Regions from separate parts of the Bradyrhizobium sp. NDS-1 genome, predicted to be linked through region 1. Evidence: predicted binding sites of a transcription regulator. Region 1 holds the regulator's gene; the other holds the start of a gene.

What was found. The regulator PhoB, encoded in region 1, activates phosphate uptake and scavenging genes when phosphate is short. The targets are predictions, from matches to a motif close to TGTCATNNANCTGTCAT.
Region 2: the regulator PhoB is predicted to act here: its motif matches at 1,759-1,775, upstream of ugpB (sn-glycerol-3-phosphate ABC transporter substrate-binding protein UgpB).

Annotation. Positions count from the first base shown of each region.
Region 1 is NZ_CP136628.1:7,363,843-7,368,052, forward strand. Features, by position in the region: gene RX330_RS34455 (GcrA family cell cycle regulator) at 336-848, shown strand; gene phoB (phosphate regulon transcriptional regulator PhoB) at 1,078-1,785, opposite strand; gene phoU (phosphate signaling complex protein PhoU) at 1,809-2,525, opposite strand; gene pstB (phosphate ABC transporter ATP-binding protein PstB) at 2,537-3,358, opposite strand; gene pstA (phosphate ABC transporter permease PstA) at 3,355-4,206, opposite strand.
Region 2 is NZ_CP136628.1:108,773-112,982, forward strand. Features, by position in the region: gene RX330_RS00475 (organic hydroperoxide resistance protein) at 1-223, shown strand, start outside; gene RX330_RS00480 (CaiB/BaiF CoA transferase family protein) at 402-1,607, shown strand; gene ugpB (sn-glycerol-3-phosphate ABC transporter substrate-binding protein UgpB) at 1,829-3,145, shown strand; gene ugpA (sn-glycerol-3-phosphate ABC transporter permease UgpA) at 3,194-4,075, shown strand; gene ugpE (sn-glycerol-3-phosphate ABC transporter permease UgpE) at 4,075-4,210, shown strand, end outside.

The sequences.
Region 1 (4,210 bases):
AAGACGGGTGTCAATGCCGCTGGGAAAGCCTCGGGAAACGCTGAATCCGTAGTCTTGCGGTGCCGATTTCGCGGGTTTTCACCACGGAACATGTGGAAGCGAGTCGGCGGACTCTTGCGCGGGAGTCACGCCATATTGTAGCGTTTGGATTGTCAGATACGACATCTCGTGCAGCGGTTCTGATCCCAAGAGTCCTCATGTACCGGCGTAAACGTTCGGGCGTCAGTGGCGCGCCCGGCGAGCCTTAAGGGATTCTGACGACACGGGTTTTTGAAGGCTTAGGCATTCGCTGCAAGGCCCCAGGATGGTTGGCCGGCAGCGAGGGAAAGGGTGCAATGACGGTTTTGACCTGGTCCGATGATCGCGTCGAGCAGCTGAAAAAGTTCTGGGAGGCCGGACTTTCGGCCAGCCAGATCGCAGCAGAGCTCGGCAATGTGACCCGCAATGCCGTGATCGGCAAAGTGCACAGGCTCGGTCTGTCCGGCCGTGCCAAAAGCCCTTCATCGGCAGCACCCCGGCCGCGCAAGGCGCGTCCCGCGCAGCACATGATGCGGGTGACCCGCCCCATTGCGCGCGGCAACACCGCGCTGGCGCAGGCCTTCGAGGTCGAAGTGGAGGCCGAACCGGTCACCTACGACAACGTGGTGCCGATGAGCCAGCGGCTGTCGCTGCTGGAGCTGAACGAGGCGACCTGCCACTGGCCGGTCGGCGATCCCTCGAGCCCGGATTTCTTCTTCTGCGGCGGCAAGGCGCTCTCCGGCCTGCCCTATTGCGCCCAGCACTCGCGCGTGGCGTATCAGCCCGCAGCGGACCGCCGTCGTGCACCGGCCAAGCCGAGCACGCGGTAAGTTAGCTGATTTGCTGACTGCAACGACGGCTGCCGTAGCGCGACGGCGCCTCAACCAACTCGGTGTCGTCCCCGCGAACGCGGGGAGCCATAACCACAGGGCGCAGATGTTGCGCTAGACGGTCACTCCGAGTCTTCGCCAAACCACGCCCTGTGGTTATGGGTCCCGGATCAGCGCTTCGCTTGTCCGGGACGACACTGAGTGTGTCGCCAGAATTTCCCAGAACCCCTTACGTCTGCTCCGCCTTCGCGAAGCGATCATCGAGCGCATAGCCCGCGCCGCGGACGGTGCGGATCGGGTCCTGCTCGCGGCCGAGATTGAGCAGCTTGCGCAGGCGGCCGATATGGACGTCGACGGTGCGCTCGTCGATGTAGATGTCGCGGCCCCAGACGCTGTCGAGCAGCTGCTCGCGCGAGAACACGCGGCCGGGATGCTCCAGGAAGAACTCCAGCAGCCGGTATTCGGTCGGTCCGAGATCGATCGGCCGGCCCGAGCGCGCCACGCGGCGCTTGTCGCGGTCGAGCTCGATGTCGCCATAGGCGAGCACGGTGGCTAGCCGCTCGGGACTGGCGCGCCGCAGGAGGCCCTTCACGCGCGCCAGGAGCTCCGGCACGGAGAACGGCTTCACGATGTAGTCGTCGGCGCCGGTCGCAAGGCCACGTACGCGCTCGCTCTCCTCGCCGCGCGCGGTGAGCATGATGATCGGCAGTTGCTTGGTCTCGGGACGGGTGCGCAGGCGGCGGCACAGCTCGATGCCTGACAGGCCGGGCAGCATCCAGTCGAGCACGATCAGGTCGGGAATGTGCTCCTTGAGGCGGGTGTCGGCGTCGTCGCCGCGCATGACCGTCTCGACGTCATAGCCGTCGCCTTCGAGGTTGTAGCGAAGAAGCTCGGTGAGAGCTTCCTCGTCCTCAACCACCATAATGCGTGCGCCCATGGTGTCGTCGCTCCTTGAGGTCTTCAGCTATTCGGGATCGTCGTGGCGAAGTTGGTCATGTCCCCCTTCGGCCGCTTGTCGGTGATCGCCTGGCCCTCGATCATGTAGAACACGGTCTCGGCGATGTTGGTGGCGTGGTCGCCGATCCGCTCGATGTTCTTGGCGCAGAACATCAGATGGATGCAGAACGAGATGTTGCGCGGATCCTCCATCATGTAGGTGAGGAGCTCGCGGAACAGCGAGGTGCAGATCGCGTCGACTTCCTCGTCGCCCTTCCACACCGCCATCGCCGCCGGCAGATCGTGCGCGGCGTAGGCGTCCAGCACCGACTTGACCTGCTGCTGCACGAGGTCGGTCATGTGCTCCAGGCCACGGAACAGTTTCAGCGGATGGAAATCCGTCTCCAGCGCGGCGACGCGCTTGCCCATGTTCTTGGCGAGGTCGCCGATGCGCTCGAGGTCGGTCGCAACGCGCATGGCGCCGACGATCTCGCGCAGATCGACCGCCATCGGCTGACGGCGGGCGATGGTGAGCACGGCGCGCTCCTCGATCTTCTTCTGCAGCGCGTCGAGTTCGGTGTCGATGGTGACGACGCGCTGGCCGAGCGCGACGTCGCGGCGGATCAGCGCGTCGACGGATTCGACGATCATGCGCTCGGCGATGCCGCCCATCTCGGCGACCAGTCGGGTGAGCTCCTGGAGGTCGGTGTCGAAAGCCTTTGCGGTATGTTCAGTACCCATGTCCCGTCTCCTCAGCCGAACCGGCCGGTGATGTAATCCTGCGTGCGCCGGTCGGTCGGCGACGTGAAGATCTTGCTGGTGTCGTCGAACTCGATCAGCTCGCCGAGATACATGAAGGCGGTCTTGTCGGAGACGCGCGCCGCCTGCTGCATGTTGTGGGTGACGATTGCGATCGTGTAGTTCTCGGACAGTTCCTGGATCAGTTCCTCGACCTTGGCGGTCGAGATCGGGTCGAGCGCCGAGCAGGGCTCGTCGAACAGGATCACTTCGGGCCGCACCGCGACGGTGCGGGCAATGCACAGGCGCTGCTGCTGGCCGCCGGAGAGCGACAGGCCGGAGGCGTTGAGCTTGTCCTTGACCTCGTTCCACAGCGCGCCGCCGCGCAGCGCCTTCTCGACGCGGCCGTCCATCTCGGACTTCGAGATCTTCTCGTAGAGACGGATGCCGAACGCGATGTTCTCGTAGATCGTCATCGGGAACGGCGTCGGCTTCTGGAACACCATGCCGACCCGGGCGCGCAGAAGATTGAGGTCGAGCCTGGGGTCGAGGATGTTGGTCTGGTCGAGCATCAGCTGGCCGGTAGCGCGCTGGCCCGGATAGAGATCATACATCCGGTTGAAGATGCGCAGCAGGGTCGACTTGCCGCAACCGGACGGGCCGATGAAGGCCGTGACGCGGTTGGTGCCGAGCGCCAGATTGATGTTCTTCAGCGCATGGTGCTCGCCGTAGTAGAAGTTGAGGTTGCGCGCGGTGACCTTGGCGGGTGCCTCGGGCAGCGGCTGCGAGCCGGGATGAACGGTCGGCGCGCTCACGGAAACAGACATTTCACTCATTTTGCAGTCCTCTCGGCGCCGATGATGCGCGCGCCAATGTTCAGGGCAAGCACGGTCAGGGTGATCAGCAGCGCGCCGCTCCAGGCGAGCTGCTTCCAATAGGCGTAGGGGCTCTGGACGAAATTGTTGATGGTGACCGGCAGGTTGGCCATCGTCTTGTCCAGGCCGAGGCTGAAGAACTGGTTCGACAGCGCGGTGAACAGCAGCGGCGCGGTCTCGCCGGCGACGCGGGCGGTGGCGAGCAGCACGCCTGTGATGAGGCCCGCGCGTGCCGCGCGATAGGCGATGCGCTTGATCACCAGCGAACGCGGGAGACCCAATGCGCTGGCGGCTTCGCGCAACGGATTCGGCACCAGCAGCAGCATGTCCTCCGTGGTGCGCACCACGACCGGGATGACGATGACCGCGAGTGCCAGCGCTCCCGCGAGCGCCGAGAAGCCGCGCATCGGCACCACCACCGCGCCATAGATGAACAGGCCGATGATGATCGAGGGCGCCGACAAGAGGATGTCGTTGATGAAGCGGATCACCGAAGTCAGCCTGTCGTTGCGGCCGTACTCGGCAAGATAGGTGCCGGCGAACAGGCCGAGCGGCGCGCCGATGCCGACGCCGAGCACGGTCATGATGATCGAGCCGACGATGGCGTTGCGCAGGCCGCCTTCGGTCGAGCCGGGCGGCGGCGTGTCGGCGGTGAAGACCTGGAGGTTCAGGCCAGCCAGGCCGTTGTAGAGCAGCGTGATCAGGATCAGCGCGAGCCAGGTGACGCCGAAGGCGGCCGCGGCGATGCAGAGCCCGCGGATGACGATGTCCTTGCGGCGGCGGCGCGAATAGATCGGATTGAGGGCCATGACG
Region 2 (4,210 bases), 390 kb from region 1:
CTCGCAGGGCGGCCCCAAGGTTCCGGCTGACGCCTCCGTCACCTCGACCGTCGGCATCGGCCCGCGCTCCGAGGGCGGCTTCGGCCTCGATATCGACCTCGCCGTCTCGCTGCCGGGCCTCGCCCGCGCTGAGGCCGAGGCGCTGGTCGAGAAGGCGCACCAGGTGTGCCCCTACTCCAACGCCACGCGCGGCAATGTCGACGTTCGCCTGACGGTCGTCTGACCGGAACGGTGGATCGGCCGGTCCGAAATCCCCCTCGGGCCGGCCGCTTCCGCCGATTTGCCATTCTGCGGGATGGCGCCGTGGCGGCGCGCATACGCCCCTGCCCGCGGGGCCATTGCCGGCCTGCACGAACCTCGCTAGGCCTGTGATCAATTGTCGACACAGGGAAAGCGAAGGCATGAGTTCTGAAGCCGCCACAGGTGCCATGAGTGGGCTGCGCGTCATCGATCTCACGCGCGTGCTCGGCGGACCCTACTGCACCCAGATCCTCGCCGACCATGGCGCCGACGTGATCAAGGTCGAGCCGCCCGCGGGCGACGAAGTGCGCGACTGGGGCCCTCCCTTCCACGACGACGACGCCGCCTATTTCATCGGCATCAACCGCAACAAGCGCTCGATCGGTCTCGACCTCGCCTCCGAGGGCGGCCGTGCCGTGCTGCTCAAGATGCTGGAGAGCGCCGACGTCCTGATCGAGAATTTCAAGCCGGGTACGCTGGAGAAATGGGGCATCGGCAACGAGGTGCTGCGCGAGAAATTCCCGCGCCTCGTGCACTGCCGGATCTGCGGCTTCGGTGCCGACGGCCCGCGCGGCGGCAATCCCGGCTATGACGCCATCATCCAGGCCATGACCGGCATGATTGCGGCGACCGGCTCGCCCGAGAGTGGGCCGATGCGGATCGGCGTGCCCCTGGTCGACATCGGCACCGGCCTCTATGCCGCGATCGGCATCCTGATGGCGCTGTCGGAGCGGCAGCGCTCCGGCAAGGGCCAGTTCCTGGAGACCACGCTGTACGAGACCGGCCTTGCCATCATGCATCCGCACACCGCGAATTATTTCATGCATGGCAAGCCGCCCTCGCTCACCGGCAACGAGCATCCCAACCTCGTGCCCTACGCGATCTTCCCGACCAAGACCGACGACATCTTCATCGGCGTCGGCAACGACGGCACCTTCCGCAAGCTCGCCAAGGAGATCGGCAAGCCCGAGCTGGGAACCGATCCGCGCTTTGCCCGCAACAAGGACCGCATCGCCAATCGCGAGGCGTTGCGCGCCGAGCTCGCCGCGGTGTTCAGCCAGCACGAGGCCGAGCCGCTGTGCAACCGCCTGCTCGCCGCAGGGCTCCCCGCAGGGCCCGTGCAGAAGATCGATCAGGCGCTGACGAACCCGCACACGATCGCGCGCGGCGATATCATCGAGAAGGATTGGTACAAGGGCGTCGCCTCGCCGATCCGGCTCGGCCGCAGCAAGCCGAGCCTGCGCCGGCTGCCGCCGAAATTCAGCCAGCACTCGGCAGAGGTGCTGGGCGAGTTCGGCTACTCCAAGGCCGAGATCGCCGCGATGGTCGAAAAGGGCACCGTCTGCGGCCCCGAGCGCAAGCGCTAGGGGCCCATCGCCTTCCTCCGGACGAACGATGCCGCACTGCGGCGTGCGCACGCATGTGCAGCGCGAACGGATTTGGCTACCTGCTCCGTCTTCGCCTATTTGACGACTTCCCTTTTCGAGCGCTTGCCGCTTTCGTTTCTCCCGCTTACACAGTCATGTGAACGTCATATGGCGCTGCTAGCGCAAGCGCTTCTTAGTGACGGGCAAGGGAGGTTTTCTTGATGGCTCTTCGACATTTTGGTGCGGCTGCCGCACTCGCGTTCACAGTTGGCCTGACGGCCTCGCCGGCCTTCGCTGTGACGGAAATCCAGTGGTGGCATGCGATGACGGGCGCGAACAACGACGTCATCGTCAAGCTTGCCAACGACTTCAACACGTCGCAGAGCGACTACAAGGTGATCCCGACCTACAAGGGCAACTACGCCGACACGATGAACGCCGGCATCGCGGCGTTCCGCGCCGGCAACGCGCCGCACATCATGCAGGTGTTCGAGGTCGGCACTGCCACGATGATGTCCGCCACCGGCGCCGTGAAGCCCGTCTACAAGCTGATGGCCGAGACCGGCGAGAAGTTCGATCCAAAAGCCTATCTGCCCGCGATCACCGGCTACTATTCGACCTCGAAGGGCGAGATGCTGTCCTTCCCCTTCAACTCGTCGTCGACCGTGATGTGGGTCAATCTCGACGCGCTGAAGAAGGCCAATGTCGAGATTCCCAAGACCTGGCCTGAGGTATTCGACGCGGCCAAGAAGCTGAAGGCGGCCGGCAGCGCCACCTGCGGCTTCTCCAACTCCTGGGTCACCTGGGTCAATCTCGAGCAGCTCTCCGCCTGGCACAACGTGCCGCTCGCCAGCAAGGCCAACGGCCTCGACGGCTTCGACACCGTGCTCTCCTTCAACGGGCCGCTCCAGGTCAAGCATCTCGAAAATCTGGTCGAGCTCCAGAAGGACAAGACCTACGATTATGCCGGCCGCACCAACACCGGCGAAGGCCGCTTCACGTCGGGCGAATGTCCGCTCTACCTGACGTCGTCCGCCTTCTTCGGCAACGTCAAGGCGCAGGCCAAGTTCGCCTTCACCGCGGTGCCGATGCCCTACTATCCCGACGTGAAGGGCGCGCCGCAGAACTCGATCATCGGCGGCGCCTCGCTCTGGATGATGGGCGGCAAGTCGGCCGACGAATACAAGGGCGTGGCGAAATTCCTGACCTTCCTCTCGGACACCGATCGCCAGGTCTTCATCCACAAGTCCTCGGGCTATCTGCCGATCACCAAGGCTGCCTATGACAAGGCCAAGGCGGACGGCTTCTACAAGGACCAGCCCTATCTCGAGACGCCACTGCTCGAGCTGACCAACAAGGAGCCGACCGAGAACTCCCGCGGCCTGCGCCTCGGCAACATGGTGCAGCTCCGCGACGTCTGGGCGGAAGAGATCGAGCAGGCGCTGGCCGGCAAGAAGACCGCCAAGCAGGCGCTGGACGCGGCCGTCGAGCGCGGTAACACGATGCTGCGTCAATTCGAAAAGACCGCCGTCAAGTGAGACGATCAGCGGCAGGCCGGTGACCCCGGCCTGCCGCTCTGGGGCATCATGCAAAAGCAAGCCATCTTCCAATCGAAGCTGTTGCCCTACGCGCTGGTTGCGCCGCAGCTGGCGATCGTCCTGATTTTCTTCTACTGGCCGGCCCTGCAGGCGGTGATCCAGTCCTTCCTGCTCCAGGATGCCTTCGGCCTGTCGACGACCTTCGTCTGGTTCGAGAATTATCTCGATCTCATGAAGGACGGCGCCTATTTCGAGGCGATCGTCCGGACCTTCTTCTTCTCGTTCGCCATCGCGGTCTCATCGCTGTCGTTTGCGCTGTTGCTCGCCGTGATGGCGGACAAGCCGCTGCGCGGCTCAATGCTCTACCGGACGCTGCTGATCTGGCCCTATGCGGTGGCGCCGCCGGTCGTCGGCGTGCTCTGGATCTTCATGCTGCACCCCTCGCTGGGCGTACTCTCGCGATATTTGCGCGCCCTCGGCGTCGACTGGAATCCGCTGCTCGACGGCGACCAGGCCGCGGCGCTGATCATCCTCGCCGCCGCGTGGAAGCAGATCTCCTACAACTTCCTGTTCTTCCTCGCCGGCCTGCAGAGCATCCCCAAGAGCGTGCTCGAGGCCGCGGCGATCGACGGCGCGCGGCCGATGCGCAGGTTCTGGACGGTGACCTTCCCGCTGCTGTCGCCCACCATCTTTTTCCTGCTCGTCGTCAATATCGTCTACGCCTTCTTCGACACGTTCGGCATCATCGACACCATGACCCGGGGCGGCCCCGGCAAGTCGACGGAGACGCTGGTCTACAAGGTCTATACCGACGGCCTGCTCGGCGGAAATCTCGGCAGCTCGGCGGCACAATCGGTGATCCTGATGATCATGGTCATCGTGCTGACGGGAATCCAGTTCCGCTTCGTCGAACGCAAGGTGACCTACTGATGGTGGAGGAAGAAGGCTTTCGGCGCTACATCGCCCACATCATCCTATGGATCGGGATCGCGATCGTCGCCTTCCCGGTCTATCTCGCCTTCGTCGCCTCGACCCAGGACAACGCGGTGATCGCCAACGGCCAGA